Regions from separate parts of the Streptomyces sp. NPDC048514 genome, predicted to be linked through region 2. Evidence: predicted binding sites of a transcription regulator. Region 2 holds the regulator's gene; the other holds the start of a gene.
The links. The regulator HspR, encoded in region 2, represses chaperone genes until heat shock. The targets are predictions, from matches to a motif close to TTGAGNNNNNNNNNCTCAA.
Positions count from the first base shown of each region.

Region 1: lon (endopeptidase La) is a predicted target of HspR. The motif match lies at 12,306-12,324, and genes of this name have one in related genera.

Region 1 is NZ_JBICWT010000005.1:444,209-458,557, forward strand. It holds gene ACGFT2_RS13730 (zinc-binding dehydrogenase) at 1-724, shown strand, start outside; gene ACGFT2_RS13735 (PadR family transcriptional regulator) at 1,029-2,093, opposite strand; gene ACGFT2_RS13740 (DUF4097 domain-containing protein) at 2,095-3,084, opposite strand; gene ACGFT2_RS13745 (DUF6104 family protein) at 3,753-3,932, opposite strand; gene ACGFT2_RS13750 (multifunctional oxoglutarate decarboxylase/oxoglutarate dehydrogenase thiamine pyrophosphate-binding subunit/dihydrolipoyllysine-residue succinyltransferase subunit) at 4,224-8,036, opposite strand; gene ACGFT2_RS13755 (ATP-binding protein) at 8,340-9,455, opposite strand; gene ACGFT2_RS13760 (response regulator transcription factor) at 9,452-10,189, opposite strand; gene ACGFT2_RS13765 (spermidine synthase) at 10,302-10,979, opposite strand; gene ACGFT2_RS13770 (rhomboid-like protein) at 11,298-12,182, shown strand; gene lon (endopeptidase La) at 12,347-14,349, shown strand, end outside.
Region 2 is NZ_JBICWT010000014.1:240,087-254,435, forward strand. It holds gene clpB (ATP-dependent chaperone ClpB) at 1-1,935, opposite strand, end outside; gene ACGFT2_RS29705 (pyridoxamine 5'-phosphate oxidase family protein) at 2,044-2,457, shown strand; gene ACGFT2_RS29710 (hypothetical protein) at 2,617-2,952, opposite strand; gene ACGFT2_RS29715 (hypothetical protein) at 2,954-3,172, opposite strand; gene ACGFT2_RS29720 (helix-turn-helix transcriptional regulator) at 3,277-4,287, shown strand; gene ACGFT2_RS29725 (LuxR C-terminal-related transcriptional regulator) at 4,387-5,391, shown strand; gene ACGFT2_RS29730 (helix-turn-helix transcriptional regulator) at 5,388-6,368, shown strand; gene ACGFT2_RS29735 (LuxR C-terminal-related transcriptional regulator) at 6,331-7,374, opposite strand; gene ACGFT2_RS29740 (sugar ABC transporter substrate-binding protein) at 7,848-8,954, opposite strand; gene ACGFT2_RS29745 (heat shock protein transcriptional repressor HspR) at 9,416-9,868, opposite strand; gene dnaJ (molecular chaperone DnaJ) at 9,874-11,049, opposite strand; gene grpE (nucleotide exchange factor GrpE) at 11,089-11,751, opposite strand; gene dnaK (molecular chaperone DnaK) at 11,748-13,595, opposite strand; gene ACGFT2_RS29765 (MraY family glycosyltransferase) at 13,690-14,349, opposite strand, start outside.

The DNA of each region.
Region 1 (14,349 bases), on a different contig from region 2:
CTCCGTCATCGGCCAGACCGGGCACGGTGTCGGCCCGAAGGAGCCGCGCTCCATCCTCACCGAGCGCTACCAGGGCACCTTCGCCGAACAGGTCGCCGTACCGGCCTGGAACGTGCTGCCGAAGCCGAAGGAGCTGTCCTTCGCCGAGGCCGCCTGCCTGCCGACCGCGTGGCTGACGGCGTACCGGATGCTGTTCACCAACGCCGGGGTACGGCCGGGGGACGCGGTCCTCGTGCAGGGCGCGGGCGGTGGTGTCGCCACGGCCGCGATCGTGCTCGGCAAGGCCGCGGGGCTGCGGGTCTTCGCCACCAGCCGGGACGAGGCGAAGCGCAAGCGGGCCCTGGAACTGGGTGCCGTCGAAGCGGTGGAGCCGGGAGCGCGGCTGCCGCAGCGGGTGGACGCCGTCATCGAGACCGTGGGTGCCGCCACCTGGTCCCACTCGGTGAAGTCCCTGCGGCCCGGCGGCACGATCGTCATCTCCGGCGCCACCAGCGGGGACCGGCCCTCGCACGCCGAACTGACCCGGATCTTCTTCCTGGAGCTGAAGGTGGTCGGCTCCACCATGGGCACCAAGGAGGAGCTGGAGGACCTGCTCTCCTTCTGCGCCGCGACCGGGGTACGGCCCGTCATCGACGAACAGCTGCCGCTGGACCGGGCCCGCGAGGGCTTCGAACGGCTCGCTTCCGGGGAGCAGTTCGGGAAGATCGTGCTCACCAACCCCTGAACCCCGAGCCCTTCTTCGGGCTGGAATCCGTCAGGCGGGTCCGGGCGCCGGGCCCGCCTTTTCCGCGCCGCTGCCGTCAACCACGGTTGACGAGACGGGTGTGTCAACGCAGCTGCTCGCCCTGCTGGACCGTGAGGGCCGACGGGCCTCCTTCGCGCTGTCCGCCCTCGGGCTGACGGAGCGCCGGAAAGCGTGCGGCGGCCCCTGGTCGCCCCCCCTGGCCGCCCGTCCCTTGACCGCCGGGAGCGCGGGGCAGGAGCCGGGGCAGGGGGACGGGGGCCGGGGCAGGGAGTCGGGTGGCGGGTCAGGGGGTCGGGTGGCGGAGCAGGGCCGCGATGTGGGCCGCTGCCGTCGACAGGTGGTGGCGGGTGTCGCGGAGCTGGGTGTCGGTGACGCCATGGTCGCGGGCCGCGTCGCGGATGTCGTCGCGGAAGCGGTCCAGCAGGCGGTCCAGGTCGCGGGCCGGGTCTCCGGTGAAGTCCTCGTGCGCCCAGGAGGGTTCGTACCCGGCCGGGAAGTCGTCCGCGGCGGCGGAGTAGTGCGGTGCGGCCGCGGGCGCTGACCCGGCCGTGCCGGCCTGGCCGCGGCCGAAGGGGCGGTCCTTGGTGAACTCCTTGCCGAGGCCCTTCCCGAAATCACCGAACTCCTTGGCCAGTTCCGTCAGGCCCTCGCGGACGCCGGTCGGCCAGTCGCCGCGGGCGAAGTGGTCCTGCACGCGGTCCTGGACCTGCCGTGCGATCCGCTGCATCTCCTCCTGCGCCTGCGCCCGCGCCCGCGCCTGGGCCTCCTGGGCCTGGCGGCGGGCCTGCTGGGCCTCCTCCCGGGCCCGGCGGCTCTCGTCCTTGGCGCGGCGGGCCTGCTCCTTCCACTCCTGCTTGACCCGGCGCATCTCCTCCTTGGCGGCGCGCCAGGCCTCCTTGTCGCCGAGATCGCCGTACTCCCCGAAGGGGCCCGCGGCGCCGCCCGGAGCCTTGGGGCCCCGGCGCGCCTCGGAGGCGGCCGCCCGCATCTCGCGGCGCAGGTCGCCCGCCGCGCCGCGCACGTCGGCCTGGATCTCGGCGGCCAGTTCGGCGACCGACTCGCGGATCTCCAGCTCCAGGTCCGCCAACTCCCCGCTACGGTCGGCCAGTTCGGCGCGCCCGGCGTCCGTGATGGAGTACACCTTGCGGCCGCCCTCGGTGGTGTGCCGGACCAGGCCCTCGGCCTCCAGCTTGGCCAGGCGGGGGTAGACCGTGCCCGCCGAGGGGGCGTACAGCCCCTGGAAGCGTTCCTCCAGCAGCCTTATCACCTCGTACCCGTGCCGCGGGGCCTCGTCCAGCAGCTTGAGCAGGTACAGGCGGAGGCGTCCGTGGGCGAAGACGGGGGGCATGTCAGAGCACCTTCTTCTCGGTCGTGCCGTCAGCCGGGGCGTCGGTGGCATCGGTGGCCCCGGCGGCCGGGCCGGAGACCAAATTCTCCCCCGGTGCGGTCGGTGCGTGGTCGACCGGCCCGGGTGCCGGGCCGGTGCCCGGGTCCCGTGGGGGCTCGGCCTCCCAGGCGGCGCCGTCCTCGTCCTCGCGCGCCGGGCGGCGCAGCAGGGCGATCGAACCGGAGACCGTGGTGGCCCGGAGTCTGCCGGTGCCCGCGCCGAGCCGGCCGGTGATCTTGTGGGCGCCCCACTGGCCCTGGACCCGCAGTCCCTCGAAGGCGTTGGAGATCGTGCCGCTCGCCGTGTTCGCCTCCACCTCGGCGTCCGCCGGGTGCGGCAGGCGGATGGCGATCTCGCCGGAGACGCTGGTGAGGCCGACCTCGGTGGGGCCGTCCGGATCCAGATCGACGATCATGGAACCGCTGACGGAGTCGGCGCGGACGGCGGGGCCGGAGCCGTCGACCACGGTCAGGTCCCCGGAGACCGAGTGGAACCGCAGGTCGCCGGTGACCGCCTGGGCCTCCAGGTTCCCCGAGACGGTGTCCGCACGGACCGGGCCCGAGACGCCGACCAGGGTGGTGTCGCCGGTCACTCCCTTGATCACCGCCGGGCCGCGGATGCCGGAGACGACCGCGCCGGCCCCGACCACGCCGACCTCGACGCGGGTGCCTGCGGGGACCGCGAGGGAGACGACGGCGCTGCGCCGCCAGCCCTTGCGGTCGAGCCACTTCAGGAAGCCCTTCCAGGGCAGGTCGTCGTAGGCCACGGTGAGGGTGCCGTGCTCGTGGGTGACCAGCAGGGGCGGGCCCTCGATCTCGGAGACCTCCAGGCGGGCGGAACCTTCTTCCGTGCCCACCACGTTCACCGTTCCGTTGACGATGCGGACGTGCAGGTCGCTCACGGTGGTGTCGAAGGTCAGCTTCTGAGGTTCGGCGACGGACCACTCGGACATGTGACCTCCTGGACAGGACTCGGCCGGGGACGCGCCATATCGCGTTCTCCCGAGAAACACGATATATCGTGGCCTTGGGAAGTCAAGACACCCTTTCGCGTGATCGCCGGCACTTGGCCGCTCCGCCGAGCCGGGCTCCGGTGAGCTGCCTCGCCGGGCACCCTGCGAGCAGTGCAGTGCAGTGCAGTGCAGTGCAGTGCAGGGCAGTGCAGGGCAGTGCAGTGCAGTGCGGTGCGGTGCAGAGCAGGGCACGGCAGTGCAGGGATGCGGGGTGGTGGGGCGCGGGCGTATCGCGGGGGCTGCGAGCGCCGGCCGACGGTGCTGGGTATGTGGGGCCGCGGGGCCGTCCCCGGCAGCGCGAGCGGCCCGGGGCGTGGGTGTGGGGGGCCGGCGTGCGGAGCTGAGCGGGGTGGCCTGGATTCGCGCCTGAGGAGCCGGCCGGCCCGGGGCCTCAGGGCCGCTTCCGAGCGGCGACGACAAGGACCTGCGGCACACCACCTCTGACCCGGCCACTGGTCCCTGCGCAGGGCCGATGGGCGCCGGGGCGGCCGGCCGCCGATCGGTCTGGCTCGAGCGGAGGGCCGGGGAGCGCCGGGTGGGCTGTTCGGCCCGGCTCGTGCGCAGGGTCGGGGGTGCCGGGCTCGGCGGTGTCCCGGCCTGCGGGCCGCCTACTCCTCGTCCTCGTCGTCCAGCCGGGCCAGCCAGGTCGCCAGACGTTCCACCGGGACCTCGAAGTCCGGGTTCAGGTCGACGAACGTCCGCAGCTGCTCGGCGAGCCACTCGAAGGTGATCTCCTCCTCACCGCGCCGCTTCTCCAGTTCTTCAATGCCTCGGTCGGTGAAGTACACGGATGCTCTCCTGTGAATCGGCCAGGGGCCGGGGGATGTACCGCTCCAGGGTATGCGGAGACGCCGACGGGCCTCACCCGGCGGACGGCGAGCAGGACGGAGCGACCGCACGGCGAGCGGACCGTGATCGGGCACGGTGACCAGGCGGTCGGCGGGGGAGCGGCAGCGCTGGCGGGCGGGCGGGCTGGCGGGTGGGCGCCCGGAGTGCCTCGCGCCGGGGACGGGAAAGGGCCCGGCCCCGAGTCCGGTGGAGACTCGGGGCCGGGCCCTTCGGTGAGCGTGCCGTAGGCCTTACGCCTCGAACACCTCACGCACCAGCTGCTCCTGCTCGGCCTGGTGGCGCTTGGCCGAACCCACCGCCGGGGACGAGCCGTGCGGGCGCGAGATGCGCCGCAGGCGCTCGCCCGCCGGGATGTCCGCGCCGACCGCCAGGTCCAGGTGGTCGATCAGGTTGAGCGCGATGAACGGCCAGGCACCCTGGTTCGCCGGCTCCTCCTGCGCCCACAGGTACTTCTCGGCGTTCGGGTACTTGTTGACCTCCGCCTGGATCTCGGCACCCGGCAGCGGGTACAGCCGCTCGATGCGGATGATCGCCGTGTCCGTGGCGCCGCGCTTGACCCGCTCGGCCTCCAGGTCGTAGTACAGCTTGCCGGCCACGAAGACGACCTTGCGGACCGCCGCCGGGTCCGCGGTGGCGTCGCCGATGACGGGGCGGAACTGACCCGACGTGAACTCCTCCGTCTTCGACGCGGCGGCCTTCAGGCGCAGCATCGACTTCGGGGTGAAGACCACCAGCGGCTTGTGGTGCGGGTTGTGCACCTGCCACCGCAGGAGGTGGAAGTAGTTCGACGGGAGGGTCGGCATGGCGACCGTCATGTTGTTCTGGGCGCAGAGCTGGAGGAAGCGCTCGACACGGGCCGAGGAGTGGTCCGGGCCCTGTCCCTCGTAGCCGTGCGGCAGGAGGAGGGTGACGCCGGACGTCTGGCCCCACTTCTGCTCCGCGGCCGAGATGTACTCGTCGACCACGGTCTGGGCGCCGTTGACGAAGTCGCCGAACTGCGCCTCCCACATGACGAGCGCGTCGGGGCGGGCCAGTGAGTAGCCGTACTCGAAGCCCATGACGGCGTACTCGGAGAGCAGCGAGTTGTAGACGTTGTAGCGCGCCTGCTCCTCGGCGAGGTACATCAGCGGCGTGAACTCCTCGCCCGACTCGCGGTCGATGAGGACCGCGTGGCGCTGGCCGAAGGTGCCCCGCTGGGAGTCCTGGCCGGACAGGCGGACCGGGGTGCCCTCCAGCAGGAGGGAGCCGACCGCGAGGGTCTCGCCCATGCCCCAGTCGATCGTGCCGTCCTCGACCATCGCCGCCCGCCGCTGCAGCTGCGGCAGCAGACGCGGGTGGACGTGGAAGGTGTCGGGGATGTTGACCTGCGACTCGGCGATCCGCTTGACGACCTCCGTGGAGATCGCGGTGTTCACGGCGACCGGGAAGTCCGCCTGCGGGTCCGACACCGGGCCGGAGGCCGGCTGGGACGTGGCCTCGCGGACCTCCGTGAAGACCTTCTCCAGCTGGCCCTGGTAGTCCTGCAGGGCCTGCTCGGCCTCTTCCAGGGTGATGTCGCCGCGACCGATCAGGGACTCGGTGTAGAGCTTGCGCACCGAGCGCTTCTTGTCGATCAGGTCGTACATCAGCGGCTGGGTGAAGGCCGGGTTGTCCGACTCGTTGTGACCGCGGCGGCGGTAGCAGATGAGGTCGATCACCACGTCCTTGTTGAACGCCTGGCGGAACTCGAAGGCCAGACGCGCGACGCGCACCACGGCCTCGGGGTCGTCGCCGTTCACGTGGAAGATCGGGGCCTCGATCATGCGGGCCACGTCGGTGGCGTACATCGACGAGCGCGAGGACTCCGGCGCCGCGGTGAAGCCGACCTGGTTGTTGATGACGATGTGGACCGTGCCGCCGGTGCGGTAGCCGCGCAGCTGCGACATGTTCAGGGTCTCGGCCACCACGCCCTGGCCCGCGAAGGCCGCGTCGCCGTGCAGCGCGACCGGCAGGACCGTGAAGTCCGTGCCGCCCTTGTTGATGATGTCCTGCTTGGCGCGGGCGATGCCCTCGATGACCGGGTCGACCGTCTCCAGGTGGGACGGGTTGGCGGCCAGCGAGACCTTGATCTGCTCGCCGTCCAGGCCGGTGAAGGTGCCCTCGGCGCCCAGGTGGTACTTCACGTCGCCGGAGCCGTGCATCGACTTCGGGTCGAGGTTGCCCTCGAACTCGCGGAAGATCTGCGCGTACGACTTGCCGACGATGTTGGCGAGGACGTTCAGGCGGCCGCGGTGGGCCATGCCGATGACGACCTCGTCCAGGCGGGACTCCGCCGCGGAGTCGATCACCGCGTCGAGCAGCGGGATGACGGACTCGCCGCCCTCCAGCGAGAACCGCTTCTGGCCGACGTACTTCGTCTGCAGGAAGGTCTCGAAGGCCTCCGCGGCGTTCAGGCGGCGCAGGATGCGCAGCTGCTCCTCGCGCTCCATCTTGGAGTGCGGGCGCTCCACGCGGTCCTGGATCCACTTGCGCTGCTTGGGGTCCTGGATGTGCATGAACTCGATGCCGGTGGTGCGGCAGTACGAGTCGCGCAGCACGCCGAGGATGTCCCGGAGCTTCATCAGCGACTTGCCGGCGAAGCCGCCGACCGCGAAGTCGCGCTCCAGGTCCCACAGGGTGAGCCCGTGCTCGGTGATGTCCAGGTCGGGGTGCTTGCGCTGCTTGTACTCCAGCGGGTCGGTGTCGGCCATGACGTGGCCGCGGACCCGGTAGGAGTGGATCAGCTCGAAGACACGGGCGGCCTTGGTGACGTCGTCGTCGTGCGAGGCGTCGATGTCCTTGAGCCAGCGGACCGGCTCGTAGGGGATGCGCAGCGCCTCGAAGATGTCGTCGTAGAAGCCGCTCTCGCCCAGCAGCAGGTTCGCCACCTGGCGCAGGAACTCGCCGGAGGCGGCGCCCTGGATGACCCGGTGGTCGTAGGTCGACGTGAGCGTCATGACCTTCGAGATGCCGAGCTTGTTCAGGGTGTCCTGGCTGGTGCCCTGGAACTCCGCCGGGTAGTCCATGGAGCCGACGCCCATGATCACGGACTGGCCGGGCATCAGACGCGGCACGGAGTGGACGGTGCCGAGGCCGCCGGGGTTGGTCAGGGAGACCGTCACGCCGGTGAAGTCGTCCATCGTCAGCTTGTTGTCGCGGGCGCGACGGACGATGTCCTCGTAGGCCTGCCAGAACTCGAAGAAGTTCAGCGTCTCGGCCTTCTTGATGGCGGCCACGACGAGCTGGCGGTCACCGTTCGGCTTGACCAGGTCGATGGCCAGGCCGAGGTTGACGTGCGGCGGCTTGACCAGGGTCGGCTTGCCGTCCTTCTCGCCGAACGCGTGGTTCATCGCCGGCATGGCCTTGATGGCCTGCACCATCGCGTACCCGATGAGGTGCGTGAAGGAGATCTTCCCGCCGCGGGCGCGCTTGAGGTGGTTGTTGATGACGATGCGGTTGTCGAACAGCAGCTTCACCGGGACCGCGCGGACCGAGGTGGCGGTCGGCAGCTCCAGCGAGGCGTTCATGTTCTTCGCGACGGCCGCGGACGGACCGCGCAGCGTCACGTACTCGGGACCGTCGGGCGCCTCCGTGGCGGGAGCGGCCTTCGCCTTGGGCTGAGCGGGCGCCTGTGCGGGCTGCGCCGGCTTGGCCGGGGCGGGGGCCGCCTTGGCCGCGGGAGCGGGGGCGGGGGCCGGAGCGGGAGCTGCGGCGGGCTTCGGCGCCGCCGGGGCCGGCGCGGGCGCGGCCTGGGCCTGGGCCTGGGCGGCCTGCGGGGCCGGGGTGGTGGTCTCTGCGGCCCCCGCGGCCGCAGGTCCCGCCGGAGCCGGGGTGGCAGGAGCACCCGGCTTGTAATCGGCGAAGAAGTCCCACCAGGCGCGGTCTACCGAATTCGGGTCCTGGAGGTACTGCTGATAGATCTCGTCGACGAGCCACTCGTTCGGACCGAACGCCGCTGCGGGGTTCTTCCCGGTGGCTTGGTCCTCGGTCGAGACGCTCGGGTTACTGGGGGACTGTGGCGACACGGCGGCAACCGCCCTCTTCCGCTTCACAAGGTGATGGACAGCGGAAATAAAGGCTACGCCTCCAAGACCGCGAAGGTCAGGTCGGGTCCGTTCATCGTCGCGTAAGTCACATCAGAAATCTTGTTTCAGGGCTTGATCTGGCGGGAAACAAGCGTGGTTCCGCATGTGGGAGGGTGCACCGGCGCCGGCCCTGCGCGCCTTCGTTCGACGGGTGGCGCGGGCCTGTCCCCGATCACACGTGTCCAGCTGCGCGGGAGCGGCGGCGACGGTCGTGGATCTTGTGCTTCCGATTCGAACTTTACGTCAACTTGAAACGGGGGACAGTCCCGGAAGAGTGACGATGATCCGGCAGCCCCGCTCGGATTCGGCCACACCGATCCGGCCGCCGTGCAGATCCACCGCCCACCGGGCGATCGCGAGACCGAGCCCTGTGCCGCCGTCGCTGCCCGGGCCGTGCGGCCGGGTCACGGAACCGCGGTTGAACCGCTCGAACACGCGGTGCCACTCCGACCGCGGGATGCCGGGGCCCTCGTCCAGGACCTCCAGCTGCAGCGACTGGGGCTGCGGGCCGCGCCGCGCCTTCAGCGTCACCCGGCCGTGCGGCGGGCTGTGCTTGACCGCGTTGTCGATCAGGTTCGCGACGACCTGGTGGATGCGCTCGGGGTCGGCGTGCGCGGTCAGCTCCGGCGGCGAGACGTCGAGATGCAGATGCACGTCCGTACGGGTGTGGCTGCCCGAGCCGGAGGCGATGCCCGCGCGCGCGGAGGCGACCATGTTGGCCTCCTTCAGTACGCCCGAGAGATACGGCCACACCTCGAAGCGGCGCATCTTCAGCGGTACGACGCCGTTGTCGAGGCGGGACAGGTCCAGCAGCGTCTCCACCAGCCGGCCGAGCCGCTCGGTCTGCTTCAGGGCCGTGCGCATGGTCTCCGGGTCGGCCTCGGTGACCCCGTCGACGATGTTCTCCAGCACCGCGCGCAGGCCGGCGATGGGCGTGCGCAGCTCGTGGGAGACGTTCGCCACCAGCTCCTTGCGCTGGAGGTCCTGGGCCTCCAGCTCGTCGGCCATGACGTTGATCGTCCCGGCGAGGTCGCCGAGTTCGTCCCGGCGGTTGTCCCGCACGCGGCGCGTGTAGTCGCCCTCGGAGATGGACCGGGCGACCGTGTTCATCTCGTCCAGCGGCATGGTGAGCGAATGTGCCACGAACTGCGTGATCAGCAGTGTGGCGATCATCGAGAAGACCGTGATGAAGCGCAGCTCCGTCTTGGTGTGCACCGCGACGATCGACAGACCCGTGGTGATCAGCACCGCGATGACGACCAGCGCGCCCAGCTTGGTCTTGATCGAGAACGGGCGGACGCCGCCCCAGGGGTCCTCCCCGGGGCTCCTCCGTGCGGCCTGGCGCCCGTCGGCGCTCACGGTGTCGGCGTCTCCAGTGCGTAGCCGACACCGTGCACCGTGCGGATCCGCTCGGCGCCGATCTTCCGCCGCAGCGCCTTGATGTGGCTGTCGACCGTGCGGGTGCCGGAGGCGTCCGCCCAGTCCCAGACCTCGGCCAGCAGCTGCTCACGGGAGAGCACCGCGCGCGGGGTGTTCGCCAGGCACACCAGCAGATCGAACTCGGTGGGCGTCAGGTGGACGTCCTCGGACCTCACCCGCACCCGGCGCTGCGCGTGGTCGATCTCCAGCTCACCGAGGCGCAGGATGCCGGAGCGGGGCGTGGACGCGGCCACGGCCGCCCGTTCCACGCGCCGCAGCAGCACGTGCACGCGCGCCGCCAGCTCCCGCATCGAGAACGGCTTGGTCATGTAGTCGTCGGCGCCGACCCCGAGCCCGACCAGCATGTCGGTCTCGTCGTCCCGCGCGGTCAGCATCAGCACGGGTACCGGCCGCTGCGCCTGCACCCGCCGGCAGACCTCGAGCCCGTCGAAGCCGGGCAGCATGATGTCGAGGATCAGCAGGTCGGGCTGCCACGCCTCGGCCGTGTCGACCGCGGCGGGACCGTCGGCCGCGGTCTGCACCGAAAATCCCTCGGCGCGGAGCCGGGCCGCGATGGCGTCGACGATCGTGGGGTCGTCCTCCACGACCAGCACCCGGCGCTGTGCGCCCGGGGTCGTCGTCGCGCCGCTCTGGGAGGTGTGTGTCTGCTCCATCGCCCGCCCCTGTTGTTGCTTTCCGGAATCCGTGGGGTGATCCCATGTCTGCGATTGACGCTTGAATGATCCGCGTCAGTGCAGCACATTACGGGGACTCACCGCGCTGTCGCTATCCAGGTCGGACGCCGAGGTGCACGGCGTCCGGAACGCCCCGGGCAACCGGCACCTCTTCGGTACGCACCTGTCGGAACCCGGCATTCCGCAAGGTTCCTTCAAATTCCGGAGAGGGTGTCGCCGACCACACCGCGAGCACCCCACCGGGTGTCAACGTCCTTGCGCACGCGGCAAGTCCGGCCGTCGCGTAGAGGCCGTCGTTGCCCTCCGTGACGGTCCACCCCGGACCGTTGTCGATGTCGAGGCACAACGCGTCGAACGTGTCCGATGTCTCATTGACGTAAGTGATCAGATCGGACTCCACGATCTCGCAGCGCGGATCGGCCAGCGCACCTGCGGACAGTCCGGACAGCGGGCCGTGGCGGTGCCAGTCGATGACGGCGGGTTCCCGCTCCACGACGACGATCCGTCCCCAGCGGGCGTCGGCGGCCGCGTGCGCGAGTGAGAAGCCCACTCCCAGCCCTCCGATCAGCACGTCCGGCGCCGGGCGGCCGTCCAGGGCGGCGTACGCGGCGTCGACCAGGAGCCGCTCCGAGCGGCCGTCGGAGGTGTCCATCAGGAAACAGCCGTTGGCGATGATCTGCAGCAGCGCACCGTGCCGGCGCAGCACCACTTCGCCGTACGGGCCGTCGCGCCGGTCCAGGACCACGGGTGAGTCGTACACGGCAGTCATGAGGTCATCCTGCTTGAACGAGGCCCTGCATTCACGGGAATTACGGATGACGGGCCGGCCGCGCGGACCGTGCCGTCCGGCCCGACGGCACCCCTGACACGACACCCTCGGCGCCCTGGGCGCCCTCGAATTCCACGGCGTCCACGGCGTCCGCTGCCTCCTCGGCCGCTTCGTCGGTCTCTCAGGTGCCCGGGCGACGGGCCTCGGACGCAGCCGGAGCATGAAAGGTTGCTGTGAATCCGCTCGCGCGTGGCGTCGGTCATAGACAGCGGACCGCGAACCGCCAAGGGTGGGGCGCGACGGAAGGAGCGCCTCACCGTGGAACGGATCGCGACGGGCCCCGAGGCGGCCGCGTCCCGGCCCTCGCCGGGCATCACCCTTTCCGGCACCACCGCCGCCCTCCCGCCTCCCGGCGTCGACGGCACCGCGGCCGTCCGGCCTCCCGGCGTCGACGGCATCGCAGCCCTCGCGGCCCCCGGCGTCGCCGGGCTGCTGGACGGCATGCCGCGTCAGCGCGGGGCGACGGCGCCCGCCCCGGTGTTCGTCGAAGCGCCCCCGGCCGCCCCGGCCCCACGCTGGTGGCACCTGCTGCCCACACCGGCGGGCACCCCGTTCACCTTCGCCTACGTCGCCGTCCTGGCCGTCACCTCCGTCGTCACCGCGCTGGCCGACCCCGCACTCGTCCACTCCCTCCACGCGGGCTCGAGCACCGACGTGGCCCATCTGCTGCGCGCCCCCGTCGCGGTGCTGCTGGCGAGCGCCGTGTGGATCGCGGGCGGCCTCCTCTCGCCGTACGCGCTGGCCGTCGCCGTCGTGCTCACCGCCCTGGAGCGGCGAACGGGCGGGGTGCGCGCGATGGGCGTGTTCCTCGCCGGGCATGTCGTGGCCACGCTCGCCACCGAGGTCCCGGTGGGCCTGGCGGTGCTGTTCGGGCACCTTCCGCAGACCTCGCTGCACCGCCTCGACTACGGCATCAGCTTCGGCGTCGCGGCCGGCATCGGCGCGCTGGCCGGTCTGCTCCGGCCGTGGCTGCGCTGGCCCCTGCTCCTGCTGGTGGGCGGCACGCTCGTGAACGACCTGATCGCCTTCTCGGACCCCATGACGAACTGGGGACACCTCATCGCCCTCGCGACCGGCGTCGCAAGCTGGCCGCTGGTCCGGCCCCGGCGGCGGGCCGCTGGTCCGGCCCCGCGTTCCCGGTGATCTCCCGCTTGCCGTAGCGCCCGCCGGGGTCGGCGGCACCCCCGTCGGCCGGGAAACACCGGCGTCGTCCGCTGATCGCCGACAGCGAACACCGTTCCGGGAACATCGGCGGCCCCCCGAGCATTGAGTCGGCATAGCTCAAGTTGACTGCCTAAGGGGAGATCATGGCTGCTGAGTCCACGGCGTTCACTCTCGTTCTGCCCGTGCTGCCGCTCGACGACGAGGTCGTGCTGCCCGGCATGGTGGTTCCGCTGGACCTGAGCGACGCCGAGGTGCGGGCCGCGGTGGAGGCCGCACAGGCCGCCGCCCGGTCCGAGCCCGGAAAGCCCAGGGTGCTGCTGGTGCCGCGCATCGACGGGACCTACGCGAAGACCGGTGTGCTGGGCACGGTCGAGCAGGTGGGCCGGCTGGCCGACGGCGATCCGGGTGCCCTGATCCGGGGCCGGAGCCGGGTGCGCATCGGTGCCGGCACCACCGGCCCCGGTGCCGCTCTCTGGGTGGAGGGCGCCCGCGTCGGGGAGAGCGTGCCCGATCCGCTGCCGGGTCAGGCCGCCGAACTCGTCAAGGAGTACAAGGCGCTCGCCACCGCCTGGCTGAAGAAGCGTGGCGCCTGGCAGGTCGTGGACCGCGTCCAGGCCATCGACGACGTCTCCGCGCTCGCCGACAACTCCGGATACTCGCCGTTCCTGACCATCGAGCAGAAGGTCGAGCTGCTGGAGACCGCCGACCCGGTGGCGCGGCTGAAGCTCGCCGCGCAGCAGCTGCGCGACCACCTGGCCGAGCAGGACGTGGCCGAGACCATCGCCAAGGACGTCCAGGAGGGCGTCGACAAGCAGCAGCGGGAGTTCCTGCTGCGCCGCCAGCTGGAGGCGGTCCGCAAGGAACTGCGCGAACTGAACGGCGAGCAGGAGGGCGAGGAGTCCGACGACTACCGCGCCCGGGTGGAGGCCGCCGACCTGCCGGAGAACGTCCGCGAGGCCGCGCTGAAGGAGGTCGACAAGCTGGAGCGGTCCTCCGACCAGTCCCCCGAGGGCTCGTGGATCCGCACCTGGCTGGACACCGTGCTGGAGCTGCCGTGGAACGAGCGGACCGAGGACGAGTACGACATCCAGGGCGCCAAGGCGGTCCTGGACGCCGAGCACGCGGGCCTGGAGGACGTGAAGGAACGCATCACCGAGTACCTGGCGGTGCGCAAGCGGCGCGGCGACCGGGGCCTGGGCGTCGTCGGCGGCCGGCGCGGCGGTGCCGTGCTCGCCCTGGTGGGCCCGCCCGGCGTCGGCAAGACCAGCCTGGGCGAGAGCGTCGCCCACGCCATGGGCCGCAAGTTCGTCCGGGTCGCGCTCGGCGGCGTCCGCGACGAGGCCGAGATCCGCGGTCACCGCCGTACCTACGTCGGCGCGCTGCCCGGCCGGATCGTGCGCGCCGTCAAGGAGGCCGGGTCCATGAACCCGGTGGTCCTGCTCGACGAGATCGACAAGGTGGGCTCGGACTTCCGCGGCGACCCGGCCGCGGCCCTGCTGGAGGTGCTCGACCCGGCGCAGAACCACACCTTCCGGGACCACTACCTGGAGGTCGAACTCGACCTGTCGGACGTGGTCTTCCTCGCCACCGCCAACGTCCTGGAGGCCATCCCGGAGGCGCTCGCCGACCGTATGGAGATCGTCCGCCTGGACGGCTACACCGAGGACGAGAAGGTCGTCATCGCCCGGGACCACCTGCTCCCGCGCCAGCTGGAGCGGGCCGGCCTGGCCGCGGACGAGGTCACGATCGACGAGAGCGCGCTGCGCAAGCTCGCCGGCGAGTACACGCGCGAGGCGGGCGTGCGCAATCTGGAGCGGTCCGTCGCACGACTGCTCCGCAAGGTCGCCGCCCAGCACGAACTCGGCGAGCGGAAGCTGCCGCTCACCGTCCGGGACGAGGACCTGCGCGGTCTGATCGGGCGCCCGCACCACGTGCCCGAGTCCGCCCAGGACCCGGCCGAGCGCCGTACGGCCGTCCCCGGGGTGGCGACCGGCCTCGCGGTCACCGGCGCGGGTGGCGACGTGCTCTTCGTCGAGGCGTCCCTCGCCGACCCGGAGACCGGCGCGGCGGGCCTGACCCTGACCGGTCAGCTGGGCGACGTGATGAAGGAGTCGGCGCAGATCGCGCTGAGCTTCCTGCGCAGCCG
Region 2 (14,349 bases):
GTGCTTCTCGCCGTACTCCGACATGTCGATGCGGACCATGGCCCGCTCGTCGTCGAAGAGGAAGTCGGCGAGCGCCTTGGCCAGTTCGGTCTTGCCCACACCGGTCGGGCCGAGGAACAGGAAGGATCCGGTCGGGCGGTCGGGGTCGGCGATGCCGGCGCGGGAGCGTCGCACGGCGTCGCTGACCGCCCGCACGGCCTCGCCCTGGCCGATCAGCCGCCGGCCCAGCTCGTCCTCCATGCGCAGCAGCTTCTGCGTCTCGCCCTCCAGCAGGCGGCCGGCCGGGATACCGGTCCAGGCGGCGACGACGTCGGCGATGTCGTCGGGCCCGACCTCCTCCTTGACCATGGTGTCCCTGGCGACCTCCTCCTCGGCCTCGGAGGCGGCCTCCAGCTCCTTCTCCAGCTCCGGGATCTCGCCGTAGAGCAGCTTGGCGGCGGTGTCGAAGTCGCCGTCGCGCTGGGCCCGTTCGGCCTGGCCGCGCAGGTCGTCCAGCTTCTCCTTCAGCTCGCCGACCCGGTTGAGGGACTGCTTCTCCTTCTCCCAGCGGGCGGTCAGCCCCCGCAGCTCCTCCTCCTTGTCGGCGAGGTCGCGGCGCAGCTTCTCCAGGCGTTCCCGGGAGGCCGGGTCGGTCTCCTTGGCGATCGCCAGCTCCTCCATCTTCAACCGGTCGACGGAGCGCTGCAGTTCGTCGATCTCCACGGGCGAGGAGTCGATCTCCATGCGCAGCCGGGAAGCCGACTCGTCGACGAGGTCGATGGCCTTGTCCGGCAGGAAACGGGAGGTGATGTACCGGTCCGACAGGGTCGCGGCGGCCACCAGCGCGCTGTCGGCGATCTGCACCTTGTGGTGGGCCTCGTACCGGCCCTTCAGACCGCGCAGGATCGCGATGGTGTCCTCGACGGTGGGCTCGGCGACCAGCACCTGCTGGAAGCGGCGCTCCAGTGCGGGGTCCTTCTCGATCCGCTCCCGGTACTCGTCCAGGGTGGTCGCGCCGACCATGCGCAGTTCACCGCGGGCCAGCATCGGCTTGAGCATGTTGCCCGCGTCCATGGCGGAGTCGCCGCCGGCGCCGGCGCCCACGACCGTGTGCAGTTCGTCGATGAAGGTGATGATCTGCCCGTCGGAGTCCTTGATCTCGGCGAGCACGGCCTTCAGCCGCTCCTCGAACTCGCCGCGGTACTTGGCCCCGGCCACCATGGCGCCGAGGTCCAGCGCCACGAGCCGCTTGTCCTTCAGCGACTCGGGCACGTCGCCCTTGACGATCCGCTGGGCGAGCCCCTCGACCACGGCGGTCTTGCCGACGCCCGGCTCACCGATGAGCACGGGGTTGTTCTTCGTACGGCGGCTGAGCACCTGCACCACCCGGCGGATCTCCTGGTCCCGGCCGATGACCGGGTCGAGGCGGCCCTCGCGGGCGGCCGTGGTGAAGTCGGTGCCGAACTTCTCCAGGGCCTTGTACTGACCCTCGGGATCGGCGGTGGTCACGCGGCGTCCTCCCCTGGCCTTGCGGAAGGCCTCCAGCAGCTTCTTGGCGTCGGCGCCCTGCCCCCTGAGCACCTCACCGGCCGCGCCGCCCTTCGCGGCGACGCCGATCAGCAGGTGCTCCGTGGACAGGTACTCGTCACCGAGATCCTTCGCCCGCTCCCCGGCGTCGGCGATCACGGCCAGCAGCTCCCGGTTGGGCTGCGGCGGCGCCACGGTGGAGCCGGTCACGCTGGGCAGCGCGGCCAGGACCCGCTCCGTGCCGGAGCGTACGGCGGCCTGATCGGCGTCGACGGCCGCGAGCAGGTCGGTGATGTTCTCGTTGTCCTGGCCCTCCAGGAGGGCCAGCAGCAGGTGAGCGGAAGTGAGGTCCGGGTGCCCCTCGGTCACGGCCCGGTTGCTCGCCGCGTTGATCGCGTCCCGGCTCCTGTTGGTCAGCTCGGCGTCCACGTGTCCGTTCTCCTCCTCGGCCTCTCTCTGCTGACTTAACCAGCGTACACAAAGTTGAGTCGATTCCACTCAAGATGGCGGAGCGGGATTTCCGGCTAGGTTGCAGGCATGGTGAACCACTCCATAGACCCGGATGCCCCGGGCGACTCCTACCTCGCGTTCTGGCGCGAGCGGCATCTGTGCACGCTGACCACGCTCCGGCCCGACGGCAGCCCGCACGTGGTGCCGGTCGGGGTGACCTACGACCCCGGTGCCCGGCTTGCCAGGGTGATCACGAGCGGCACGTCCGCGAAGGCCTCCCACGTGCGCGCGGCCGGCGACGAAGGGGCGCGCGTCGCGGTGTGCCAGGTGGACGGCCGGCGCTGGGCCACGCTGGAGGGGCGCGCGAGGGTGCGCACCGAGCCGGAGCGGGTGGCGGAGGCGGAACAGCGCTACGCCGAGCGCTACGAGCGGACACCGCGCCCGAATCCGGCGCGCGTGGTGATCGAGATCGAGGTGGACCGGGCGCTGGGGCACGGGTGACCGGCTACGGCCGCCGAACGGCTGGTTTCGGCCACCATGGGCTACGTCCATAGCGTGGAATGCCCCCACAAAACTGCAGCGGCGTCACCGTGTTCAGGTCACGGTGACGCCGCTGCGGGGGGAAGCGCCTGAGCGATCTTTTACGACGGGGGAATCGCGTCAGGCACTGCGGGGGGTGGCCGAGATGGTCGTCAGATCGGGGTCCACCGGTTCGGTCAGCCGGTGGTCCCGCTGGTCCAGGTTCACAAAGATCATTCCGTACCGGATGGCGCACCGTACCGGCTGAGGCGCCCCGCGGGGCTTGCGCAGGCACCGGTATGCCCGCACGTCCTCGTCATCGTCCCGGGTGACGACGACCGGCTCGCCGAACACGGTCACCATCAACGAGTCGCCGCTGTGGGGGATGGCGGTGACCAGGTCGATGAAGTGCCAGCCCGAGCGGTAGGCCGTGGCCATCTCGCGACGGAAGCTGCGGTCGTCAGGCGGAGTCGTCATATCACGACCAGATGCTGTCGCCGGGAGTGGCCACCGTGTCGGTGACGACGGGCTCGTCGGTCGCCGCCACCACTGACCACCGGCTGTCCGCAGCCACCACTGACCACCGGCTGTCCGCTCGTACGTCGCCCTTCGCATTGGAGAGGCCGTTCAGTGTTCCGAAGGCCACAACGGCGGAGAAGGCGGCGACAAGCACCGAGCGAAGCATTCTCTTACGCATAGTCGGCTTCGTCCTCACTTGAAGGTCCCCTCTTCCCCCGTCGGATAAGACGATGGCTCATTCAGGCACGTCATGACCACACAATCAGTGCATCATGTTCCTGCATGTTCAGGACCCTGGGGGGTGGAGATTTGACAACAAATCCGGCAGAACCGACACATCCCCACGCCATCACTGACCTCTGTGAGGAAGGAAGGCGTCTCTACGCCAACGCGCTGCGCACGGGGCGGATCGCCCGCACCGACGCCGAGGCCGCCCCTTGCCTCATGGAGTTCGCCCTCCTGCACCCCGACCTCGACGACGCGAACTGGCTGCGGCCGGTTCCCCCCTCGGTGGCCCTGGCGCAGCGGCTCAATCCGATCGAACGCGAGATATCCGAGCGCCGCCGCACCTCGAACGAACTGGCGGAGGTCTTCGAACCGTTCATGACGCTCACCGCTCAGGGCGGGGACCCGACGCACTCGATCACCGTGCTGGAAGGGCTCGACCGCATCAACGCCGCGCTCGACCTGGCCACCGACCAGTGCCGCAACGAGATGCTCACGGTCCAGCCGAGCGCCCGCCACCCCGAACGCCGGGTCATCGAGGGCCTGGAGCGCGACAGGACCCTGATAGAGCGGGGCGTGCGGATCCGGACGCTGTACCAGCACACCGCCCGCTACAGCCCCGAACGGCTCGCCTACGTGGACCAGTTCGCCAACGGCAAGGCGGAGTACCGCACCATCGACGAACTGGTCGAGCGCCTCATCATCTGCGACGAGACGGTCGCCTTCATCCCCATACGGGACGACCGGCAGGTCGCCCTGGAACTGCGTCACCCGGGCCTCGTCTGCTACCTGATCAAGGTGTTCGAGTTCATGTGGGACCGCGCCGTGCCACTGAGCGCCGGCACCCCGTACGAGACCGCCCCCGACGGCATCACCGAGATCCAGCACTCCATCGCCAAGCTCCTGGTGGAGGGCCACGTCGACGAGGCGATCGCCCGCCGCCTGGGCATGAACGTGCGCACCTGCCGGGCCCACATCGCCAAGCTCGCCCAGGCGCTCGGCAGCGGCAGCCGCGCCCAGCTCGGCTATCTCATCGCACAGTCCGGAATGCTGGACCGGGACCACTGACGCGATGGTCCCGCCGGGAGCGACACGCGAGGGCACGGGCTCGGACGCCGGACGGCTCCCGCACCCGGCCGAGCCGGCCGGCGAGGCGGGAGCGGCCCGGTGAGCACGGCACCACATTGCGGGCACGGCGTGGAGGACCTGTGCGCGGCGGGCACGGACCTGTACACGCGTGCCCTGCGCGACGGGCACGTGCGTGCAGGGGACGCCGCCGGTACGCCCTGCCTGGTCGACTTCGGGCTGCTGCGGCCTTCCGCACCGGACCCCGGGCGCCTGGAGCCCGTCCCGCCGGCCGTGGCGCTGCACCGGCTGCTGCGCTCGGCGGCGGACCGGATCGCCGGCGAGCGGCGGCGCGAGGCCCTGGTTGCCGACGCGTTCGAACCGCTCATGCGGATCGACGGCCGGCGGACCGAGACCGGCACCGACACCCCCACGCTGCGGGTGCTCAGCGGCACGGCGCGGATCAACGAGGCCATCACGGAGGCCATGTCCGCGGCCCGCCGCGAGGTGCTGTGCGTCCAGCCGCACCACGAACTGAACACCCCGCGCGGCCATGCCTCGTCACGTGCCGCCGTGCGGCGGGACCAGGAACTGCTGGACCGCGGCGGCCGGATCCGCACGCTGTACCAGCACACCCTGCGCCATCTGCCCACCGTCGCCGGGTACTACGAGCAGCTCAGCGGCGACACCGAGGCGCGCAGCCTGGACGAGGTCACCGACCGTCTGATCGTCATCGACCGCGCCGTCGCCTTCCTCCCGGCGAACGCCGACGCCACCCTGGCCCTGGAGGTGGGGCATCCCGCGCTGATCTCGTACTTCGTGACGGTCTTCGACCGGCTGTGGCGGCTGGCCACGCCCATGTATCCGCAGGCCGTCCAACGGCCCACCGTGGGCGGGGTCACGCCCCGCCAGCGGGCGATCGCCGCACTGCTGGTCGAGGGCCACACCGACGCGGTCATCGCCGAACGGCTCGGCATGAACGTCCGCACCGCCCGGGTCCACATCGCCAAGCTCGCCGCCACCCTCGGCAGCGACAGCCGCGCCCAGCTCGGCTACCTCATAGGGCGGTCGGGGATCCTCGACCGCCGCACGGAGGCGGTCCGGTGAACCACCGCGAGCACGGCGTCGAGGAGCTGTGCGCCGCCGGGGAGAAGCTCTACGAGCGCGCCCTGCGGGACGGGCACCTGCCCGCCGCCGAGGCCGCCGAGGCGCCCTGCCTGACCGGCCTGGGGCTGCTGCACCCGGCCGTCGACGACCTCGCCCGCCTGGAGCCCGTCGCCCCCGCCGCCGTGCTGAACCGCTTCCTGCGCGCCTCCCGTGCCCGCATCGCCGGGGAACGGCGCCGGGAGGAGCGGCTGATGGAGCTCTTCGAGCCCCTCATGCACGCCGGCAGCCGGCACGGTACGCCCGCCGACACCCCCACCCTGCGCCTCCTCGGCGGCACCGAGGTGATCAACCGCGCGATCGGCGACGCCATGGCCGAGGCGACCGGCGAGGTGTGCTGCGTCCAGCCCAACACCCACTACCACGACGAACGCGGGCGGCTCGCGCAGAGCCGGGCCATGGAGCGCGACCAGGCACTGCTCGGCCGGGGTGGCCGTATCCGCACCCTGTACCAGCACACCCAGCGCCATCTGCCGCTCATCCGCTCCCGATACGAGCGGCTGCGCGGCCGCGCCGAGGCCCGCACGCTCGACGAGCTGCCGGACCGGCAGATCGTCATCGACGGCACGGTGGCGTTCCTCCCGGCCGGCGACGACCAGCGGCTCGCCCTGGAGGTACGCCACCCGGCCCTGGTCGGCTTCTTCCTCACCGCGTTCGACCGGCTGTGGCGGCTGGCCACGCCGATGTACCCGCAGGCCGTCCAGCCGCCGTCGCTCGGCGGCATCACGCCCCGCCAGCACGCCATCGCCGCGCTCCTGGTCGAGGGCCACACCGACGCGGTCATCGCCGAACGGCTCGGCATGAACGTCCGCACCGCGCGGCTGCACATCGCCAAGCTCGCCACCGCCCTCGGCAGCGACAGCCGCGCCCAGCTCGGCTACCTCATAGGACAGTCGGGGATTCTTGATCCGGAGCGGTGAGCGCGGAGGCCGGCCGGCCCCGGCGGTGGCCGTCCAGCCCCACCTGGGCGATCCGCACGCCCAGCTGGGTACGGCTGGCCGCGCCCAGCGTCTCCGAGAGCCGGGCGATGTGGGCGCGGCAGGTACGGACGCTGATGCCGAGCCGCTCGGCGATCACCGCGTCCTGATGCCCCTCGGCGAGCAGTGCGGCGATGGACTGCTCGCGGTGCGAGATGCCCTCGATGCCGGTGTCGGGCAGCGGGGCGGTGAGCGGGATGGCCAGCCGCCACAGCCGCTCGAAGACCGTCACCAGGTACTCGACGAGCGCCGGGTGGCGCAGCTCCAGGGCCATCGTGCGGTCGGAGTTGGCGGGGATGAAGGCCACCGTGCGGTCGAAGAGGATCAGCCGGTCTATGACCTCGTCCAGGCTGCGGGCCTCGACCGTGTCGCCCATCAGCTCCAGGTAGTTGAGCAGCCCCTGCCCGTGCCGGGCCACATGCGTGTACAGGTCGCGCATGCGCACACCGCGCCCGCGCAGGGTCAGCGCCCGGTGCAGCCCCTCGGTCAGCTCCGCCTCGCGCCGGATGCCGCCAGGCTGCACCGTGAGCACCTCGGTGGTGCACGCCTCGGTCGCCTCGTCCATGGCCGCCTGGATGCGGGAGAGCCCTTCCAGCACGCGGATGGCGCTGCCCTCGGCCGGTGCGGCCAGGGCGTTCAGCTGCCGGCCCAGGTCCGCGTACCACTCGAAGGCGGACACCGCCGAGCCCACCCGCCGCTGACTCTCGCTGACCTCGTCGTAGACGCCGCGCAGCAGCCTGGTCATGACCTCCTGCGGGGAGGTCGGCACCAGGTAGTCCATGTCGTCGGGGTCCGGGTGCAGCAGGGCCAGCTCCAGCAGGCAGGGCACCGGCCCGGCGTCCGTGCGCGGCACCCGTCCCCGGCGTACGGCACGGGAATAGACACGGTCCCCGGCCTCACACAGCCGGTCGGCACCGTGAGGATGCTCCTCCGCCCCGTGCCCGGCCATCGCCCATTCCACCCCCGGTGTGCTGCCTCTTCCGCAGCGCAACTATGCGCGGCGCCGACCAGGTCCGCAACACGGCTCTCCCGACGAGCGCTGTCGCAAACCCCTGTTTTGCCCGGGTTTCGTCCAGGCTCCGCCCCTCGCATTGCAACAAGCTGATGGTGGTGGGGCGGACTTCACCGGGGCATCGTTGTTCCCGCTTCCCCCGGGTGCCCCAGGCACCCGGAGCGGCCTCGGCCCCGGGCGCCCCCCGCCCGGCCGGGGCCGCCGCATCGCGCCCACGGGGGTGGCGCGACGCCGGGGAGCGGCCGTGGGCCCGGCCGAGGGCCCACGGCCTCGAGCCGTACGACACGTCGTCGTACGGCTCTCGGTCGTGCCTCGGGGCCCTGCCGCCGGGAGTCCGGCCCGGGTCCGGCGTGGGTCCGGCCGGAGTCCGGCCGCGGTCCGGCCCGGCTCCGGTCAGGATCCACCGGCCGTCACTTCAGGCCGATCGCCGCGCAGGACGCCTTGTACCTGGCGGTGCAGATGTCGGCGGCGGTGTAGATGCCGTCCTCGATGACCGTGTCCTTGATGCTGCTTTTGGTCAGCTCGCTCACCTGCACCAGCCTGGCCGGGATGGCCTTGCTGGTGGGGCTGTCGACCCTGTCCTGGGTGAGGGCGTCGAACCGGATGTCCTTGCCCTGGATCTTGGTGACGGCCATCTGCGCGGCGGCCTCGGCCTCGTCCGGGTAGGACTTGTAGACGCTCATGTACTGCTCGCCCGCCACCACCCGCTGCACGGCGTCGAGTTCGGCGTCCTGGCCGGTGATCGGGGGCAGGTCGGTGACGCCGGCCGCCTTGAACGCCTTGATGACACCGCCCGCCATGCCGTCGTTGGCGGCGTAGACGGCCGCGATGTTGCCCTTGCCGATCTTCGCGATCGCCTCGGCCATGTTGGCCTCGGCGTTCTCCGGCTTCCAGTCCTTGGTGTCGTAGGACGCGGCGATCGTCACCTTGCCGGTCAGCTCGGACAGGGCGCCCTGCTTGAACTGCTTGGCGTTCGGGTCGGTGGGCGAGCCGTTCATCATGACGATCTTGTCGGAGCTGTCGACGCCCGACCCCAGGGACTCCAGCAGGCTGCGGGCCTGCACCTCGCCGACCAGCTCGTTGTCGAAGGAGATGTAGGCGTCGATCGGGCCCTCGGCGAGGCGGTCGTAGGCGATGACCGGGATGCCGGCGTCCTTGGCCTTCTTCACCCCGTCGGCGACGGCGTGCGCGTCGACGGCGTCGAGCAGGATGACGTCGACCTTGTCGTCCACCATCTGCTGCAGCTGCTCGGACTGACGGGTGGCGCTCGCGTTCGCGTTGGCGTACTCGACCTTGCCCTGCTTCTTGGTGAGTTCGGCCACCTTGTCCTTGATGATGGGGTAGTCGAACCTGTCGTAGCGGGAGTTGGCCTTCTCCGGGAGCAGCAGGCCCACGGTGACGTCGTCGCCCTTGGTCGGGCTCGCGCTCGCGCTGTCCCCCGTGGCGTTCAGCACGCCGCAGCCGGCGAGCGAGAGGGTCAACGTGGACGCGGCCACGGATATGGCGATACGGCGCATTCGGGGGCTCACTTCAGGTGCGTTCCGGACGTGGGTGCTGCTATACGACCCAGGTGTCTGAAAAGACAACGCGGATGCCGTACCCGGCGTCAAGCGGAATCACTTAACGAGTCCGCAACACCACGCTCGGGTGACCCTGTGAAGGGGGCGCGGAACCCCCTGCAAACACTCTTTACGGACCCTCCACGCAATCGGAGTTCACAGGCGGCCACAGATCGGCACGACCGGTCCGTTCCCGGCACCTCACGATCACCGTGTGATCACCATGCGATCACCGGGCGGCGCACCGCCGGCGCGCGGATTCGACCAGATGAGCGAACAGACTCCGCCAACGGGGATGGCACGGAGAAGGGCCCGCAGGCTCTGACGCCTGCGGGCCCTTCGTCGCTCCGTCGCTCCGCCACGCCTGCCGGAGGGCCGGCCCGGCCACTGCCGCCGGTCGGCCCGGCCGCTGCTACGGATCAGTCCGGCTGCTGCTGCCGCTTGGGCCGCCACACCACGAGCGCGCTGGTCTGCTGGACCTCCTGGTACGGGACCAGGTCCCGGCGGTAGGAGGCGTGGACGGCGGCCTCGCGCTGCCGCATCGCGGCCGCCGCGCCGTCCAGGGCCGCCTCCATCTCCGCCATGCGGGACTGCAGGGCGGCGACCTGGTTCTCCAGCTCGATGATCCGCTTGATGCCGGCCAGGTTGATGCCCTCGTCCTGCGACAACTGCTGCACCTGGCGGAGCAGTTCGATGTCGCGGGCCGAGTAACGGCGGCCCCGGCCGGCGGTGCGGTCGGGGGAGACCAGGCCGAGGCGGTCGTACTGGCGCAGCGTCTGCGGGTGCAGTCCGGAGAGCTGGGCCGCCACCGAGATGACGTAGACCGGGGTCTCCTCGGTCAGTTCATACGGATTACGTCGACGGCCGTCCATCACTCTCAGGCTCCCTTCGCGGCCTCGAACAACTCCGCCCGCGGGTCCTCGCCCGCGGTCGCCTCGCGATACGCCTCCAGCGCGTCACGAGCCTTCCCCGACAGGTCCGTGGGGACACTCACCTCGACGGTGACCAGCAGATCGCCGCGAGTGCCGTCCTTGCGGACCGCGCCCTTGCCCCGCGCCCGCATGGTACGGCCGTTCGGGGTGCCGGGCGGCAGTTTCAGGGTGACGGAGGGGCCGCCTAGAGTCGGCACCCGCACCTCGCCGCCGAGAGCGGCCTCGGTGAACGTCACCGGCACGGTGACGGTGAGGTTGTCGCCCTTGCGGCCGAACACCGGGTGCTCTCCGACGTGCACCGCCACGTACAGATCGCCCGCCGGTCCGCCCCGCTCGCCGGGCGCGCCCTTGCCGCGCAGCCGGATGCGCTGCCCGTCGGTGACGCCCGCCGGGATGCGGACCTGCATCGTGCGGGAGGACTTGGCCCGGCCGCTGCCCTTGCACTCCAGGCAGGGGTGCTCGGCGATCAGGCCGCGGCCCCTGCAGTCGGGGCAGGGGTCGGTCAGCGAGAAGCCGCCGCCCGAGCCCCGGGCGACCTGCCCGGTGCCGACACAGGTCGGGCACACACGCGGTGTGCCGTTCTTGTCGCCGGTGCCGGAGCAGGCCTTGCAGGGCTGCTGGGACGTCATCCGCAGCGGGACCGTCGCCCCCTCGATCGCCTCGGTGAAGCTGAGGGTGACCTCGGTGTCGATGTCCTGCCCGCGCCGCGGCTGGGTCCGGGTCGCCCCCGTGCCACCGCGGTTGAACAGGCCCCCGAAGACGTCCCCGATCCCGCCGCCGAAGCCGCCGCTCTGGGCACCGCCCCCGCCGGCGCCTCCGAAGAGGTCGCCCAGGTCGAAGTTGAAGGAGCCGCCGGCGCCCGGCCCGGGGCGGAAGCCGCCGTTGCCGAACAGGGCGCGCGCCTCGTCGTACTCCTTGCGCTTCTTGGGGTCGCCGAGCACGTCGTTCGCCTCGGAGACCTCCTTGAAGCGCTCCTCGGCCTTGACGTTGCCCTTGTTGGCGTCCGGGTGGAACTCGCGGGCGAGCTTCCGGTACGCCTTCTTGATCTCGGCCTCGGTGGCGTCCTTGGGGACGCCGAGGACCTTGTAGTAGTCCTTCTCGATGAAGTCCTTGGTGCTCATCCTCGACGTCCCTCCTCTCCTGCCTCGCTGGTGATTACGTCAGCCCTCCTCCGGGCCACCGTTCTCCTTGTCGTCGGCCTCGGCCGCCTCGGTGCTCTCCTCGGCGCCCTCCGCCTTGACCGTCTGCGCGCCGGGCTGCGGCTCGGCGACGGCCACCCGCGCGGGGCGGATGGTGCGCTCGCCGATGCGGTACCCGGGCTGCAGGATCGCCACGCAGGTCGTCTCGGTGACGTCCGGCGCGTAGGAGTGCATCAGGGCCTCGTGGATCGTCGGGTCGAAGGGCTCGCCCTCCTTGCCGAACTGCTGCAGGCCCATCTTGGCCGCGACGGTCTCCAGCGACTCGGCGACGGACTTGAAGCCGCCGACGAGTTCGCCGTGTTCCCGGGCGCGGCCGATGTCGTCGAGCACGGGCAGGAGTTCGGTCAGGAGGTTCGCCACGGCGATCTCCTTGACCGCGATCCGGTCGCGCTCGACACGGCGGCGGTAGTTCGCGTACTCGGCCTGGAGGCGCTGGAGGTCCGCCGTGCGCTCACCGAGCGCCGTACGCACCTGGTCCAGCTGGGCCACCAGACCCGCGTCTGCGTTTACGTCCCCGGCCGGGGCCGCCCCCTCTTCGGGAGCGGCCTTCGACTCGGCGTCTTCGGGGGTCGCGCCGGAGGGGACGTCGGGCTTCTCCTCGAAGCCCGGGGTCTCCTCCGTCACGCGGCACCGTCCTTGCGCTCGTCGTCCACGATCTCGGCGTCCACGACGTCGTCGTCGGCCTTGGCCTCGCCGGCACCGGCCTCACCGGCACCGCCGGCGGCCTGGGCGCCCTGAGCGTCGGCGTACATCGCCTGGCCCAGCTTCTGCGAGACGGCGGCGACCTTCTCGGTGGCGGTGCGGATCTCGGCGGTGTCCTCGCCCTTGAGGACTTCCTTCAGCTCGCCGACAGCGGTCTCGACCTCGGTCTTGATCTCGCCGGGGACCTTGTCCTCGTTGTCCTTGAGGAACTTCTCGGTCTGGTAGACGAGCTGCTCGCCCTGGTTGCGGGTCTCGGCGGCCTCGCGGCGGGCGTGGTCCTCCTCCGCGTACTTCTCGGCCTCCTGGCGCATGCGGTCGACCTCGTCCTTCGGCAGCGAGGAGCCGCCGGTGACGGTCATCTTCTGCTCCTTGCCCGTGCCCAGGTCCTTGGCGGTCACGTGCATGATGCCGTTGGCGTCGATGTCGAAGGCGACCTCGATCTGCGGGACGCCACGCGGCGCCGGCGGCAGACCGGTCAGCTCGAACATGCCGAGCTTCTTGTTGTACGCCGCGATCTCGCGCTCGCCCTGGTAGACCTGGATCTGCACGGACGGCTGGTTGTCCTCGGCCGTCGTGAAGATCTCGGACCGCTTGGTCGGGATCGTGGTGTTGCGCTCGATCAGCTTGGTCATGATGCCGCCCTTGGTCTCGATACCGAGGGACAGCGGGGTGACGTCGAGCAGCAGGACGTCCTTGACCTCACCCTTGAGGACACCGGCCTGCAGGGCGGCGCCGATGGCGACGACCTCGTCCGGGTTGACGCCCTTGTTGGCCTCGTTGCCGCCGGTCAGCTCCTTGACCAGCTCGGCGACGGCGGGCATACGGGTGGAGCCGCCGACGAGGACGACGTGGTCGATCTCGCCGAGCTGGATGCCGGCGTCCTTGATGACGTTGTGGAACGGCGTCTTGCAGCGCTCCAGCAGGTCGGCCGTCAGCTGCTGGAACTGAGCGCGGGTGAGCTTCTCGTCCAGGTGCAGCGGGCCCTCGGCGGACGCCGTGATGTAGGGCAGGTTGATCGAGGTCTCGGTGGACGAGGACAGCTCGATCTTGGCCTTCTCGGCGGCCTCGCGGAGGCGCTGCAGGGCCATCTTGTCCTTGGACAGGTCCACGCCGTGACCCGACTGGAACTGCTTGACCAGGTAGTCGACGACGCGCTGGTCCCAGTCGTCACCACCGAGGTGGTTGTCACCGTTGGTGGCCTTCACCTCGACGACGCCGTCGCCGATCTCCAGCAGGGACACGTCGAACGTGCCGCCACCGAGGTCGAAGACGAGGATCGTCTGGTCGTCCTTGTCGAGGCCGTACGCGAGCGCGGCCGCGGTGGGCTCGTTCACGATGCGCAGGACGTTCAGGCCGGCGATCTCGCCGGCCTCCTTGGTCGCCTGACGCTCGGAGTCGTTGAAGTACGCCGGGACGGTGATGACCGCGTCGGTCACCTTCTCGCCCAGGTAGGACTCGGCGTCCCGCTTCAGCTTCTGCAGGATGAACGCGGAGATCTGCTGGGGGTTGAAGTCCTTCCCGTCCAGCTGGATCTTCCAGTCGGTGCCCATGTGGCGCTTCACCGAGCGGATGGTCCGGTCCACGTTCGTGACCGCCTGGCGCTTGGCGACCTCGCCGACGAGCACTTCACCGTTCTTGGCGAAGGCGACGACGGACGGCGTGGTCCTGGCACCCTCGGCGTTGGTGATGACGGTGGGCTCGCCGCCCTCCAGAACGCTGACGACGGAGTTAGTCGTGCCCAGGTCGATGCCGACCGCACGTGCCATGGTTGATTCCTCCAGCTGACTTGAGTGGAACAGACTCAAGTGTGCATGACCGCGTCCGCTCGGTCAACAGACCTGAGCCAGCTGGGCTCAACTCTTATCCGTTCCTTACACGCAACGAACCCGTGACCTGCGTGGATTCGGTGTGGCGGGGCGGCTTGATCGGGACCAGAAGAAGTACGAGAACGGCGAGCAGCGCCACTCCCGCAACCCACCACACGGCCCGGCCCCCCGTCCAGCCGGTGTGCACGAGCACCCCCACGAGCACCGACGAGAAGGAGCCGGCACCCAGCAGCACGACGGACCCCTGGGGGGTGAGCCCGAGCCGCCGCAGCCGGTGCGCGAGATGGTCGGGACCCCGCCTGAGCAGCGGGCGCCGGGACACCAGCCGGGCGAGGACCACCAGGACGGTGTCGGCGACGGCGACCGCGCCGAGACCGAACACCACGGCCGCGCTCGGGCCGATCGCGTACCCCGCACGCGTGAAGACCAGGGACGCCGACAGCAGGAATCCTGTGAACAGCGAACCGCAGGCCCCCATCCCCACCCGCGCGGGATGCCAGTTGTGCATGAGGAAGCCGGTGAGGGCGGCGGCGAACACGCTCAGCAGGACGGCGAGCCCGTCCATCACCTCGGCGGCGGCACAGGCGCCCGCCCCGAACGCGGTGACCACCCCGACGGTCCCGGCCAGCCCGTCGGCGTGGTCGAGCCCCTTGAAGGCGAGGGAGGCGAGCGCGATCCAGCCCACCGCCAGCGC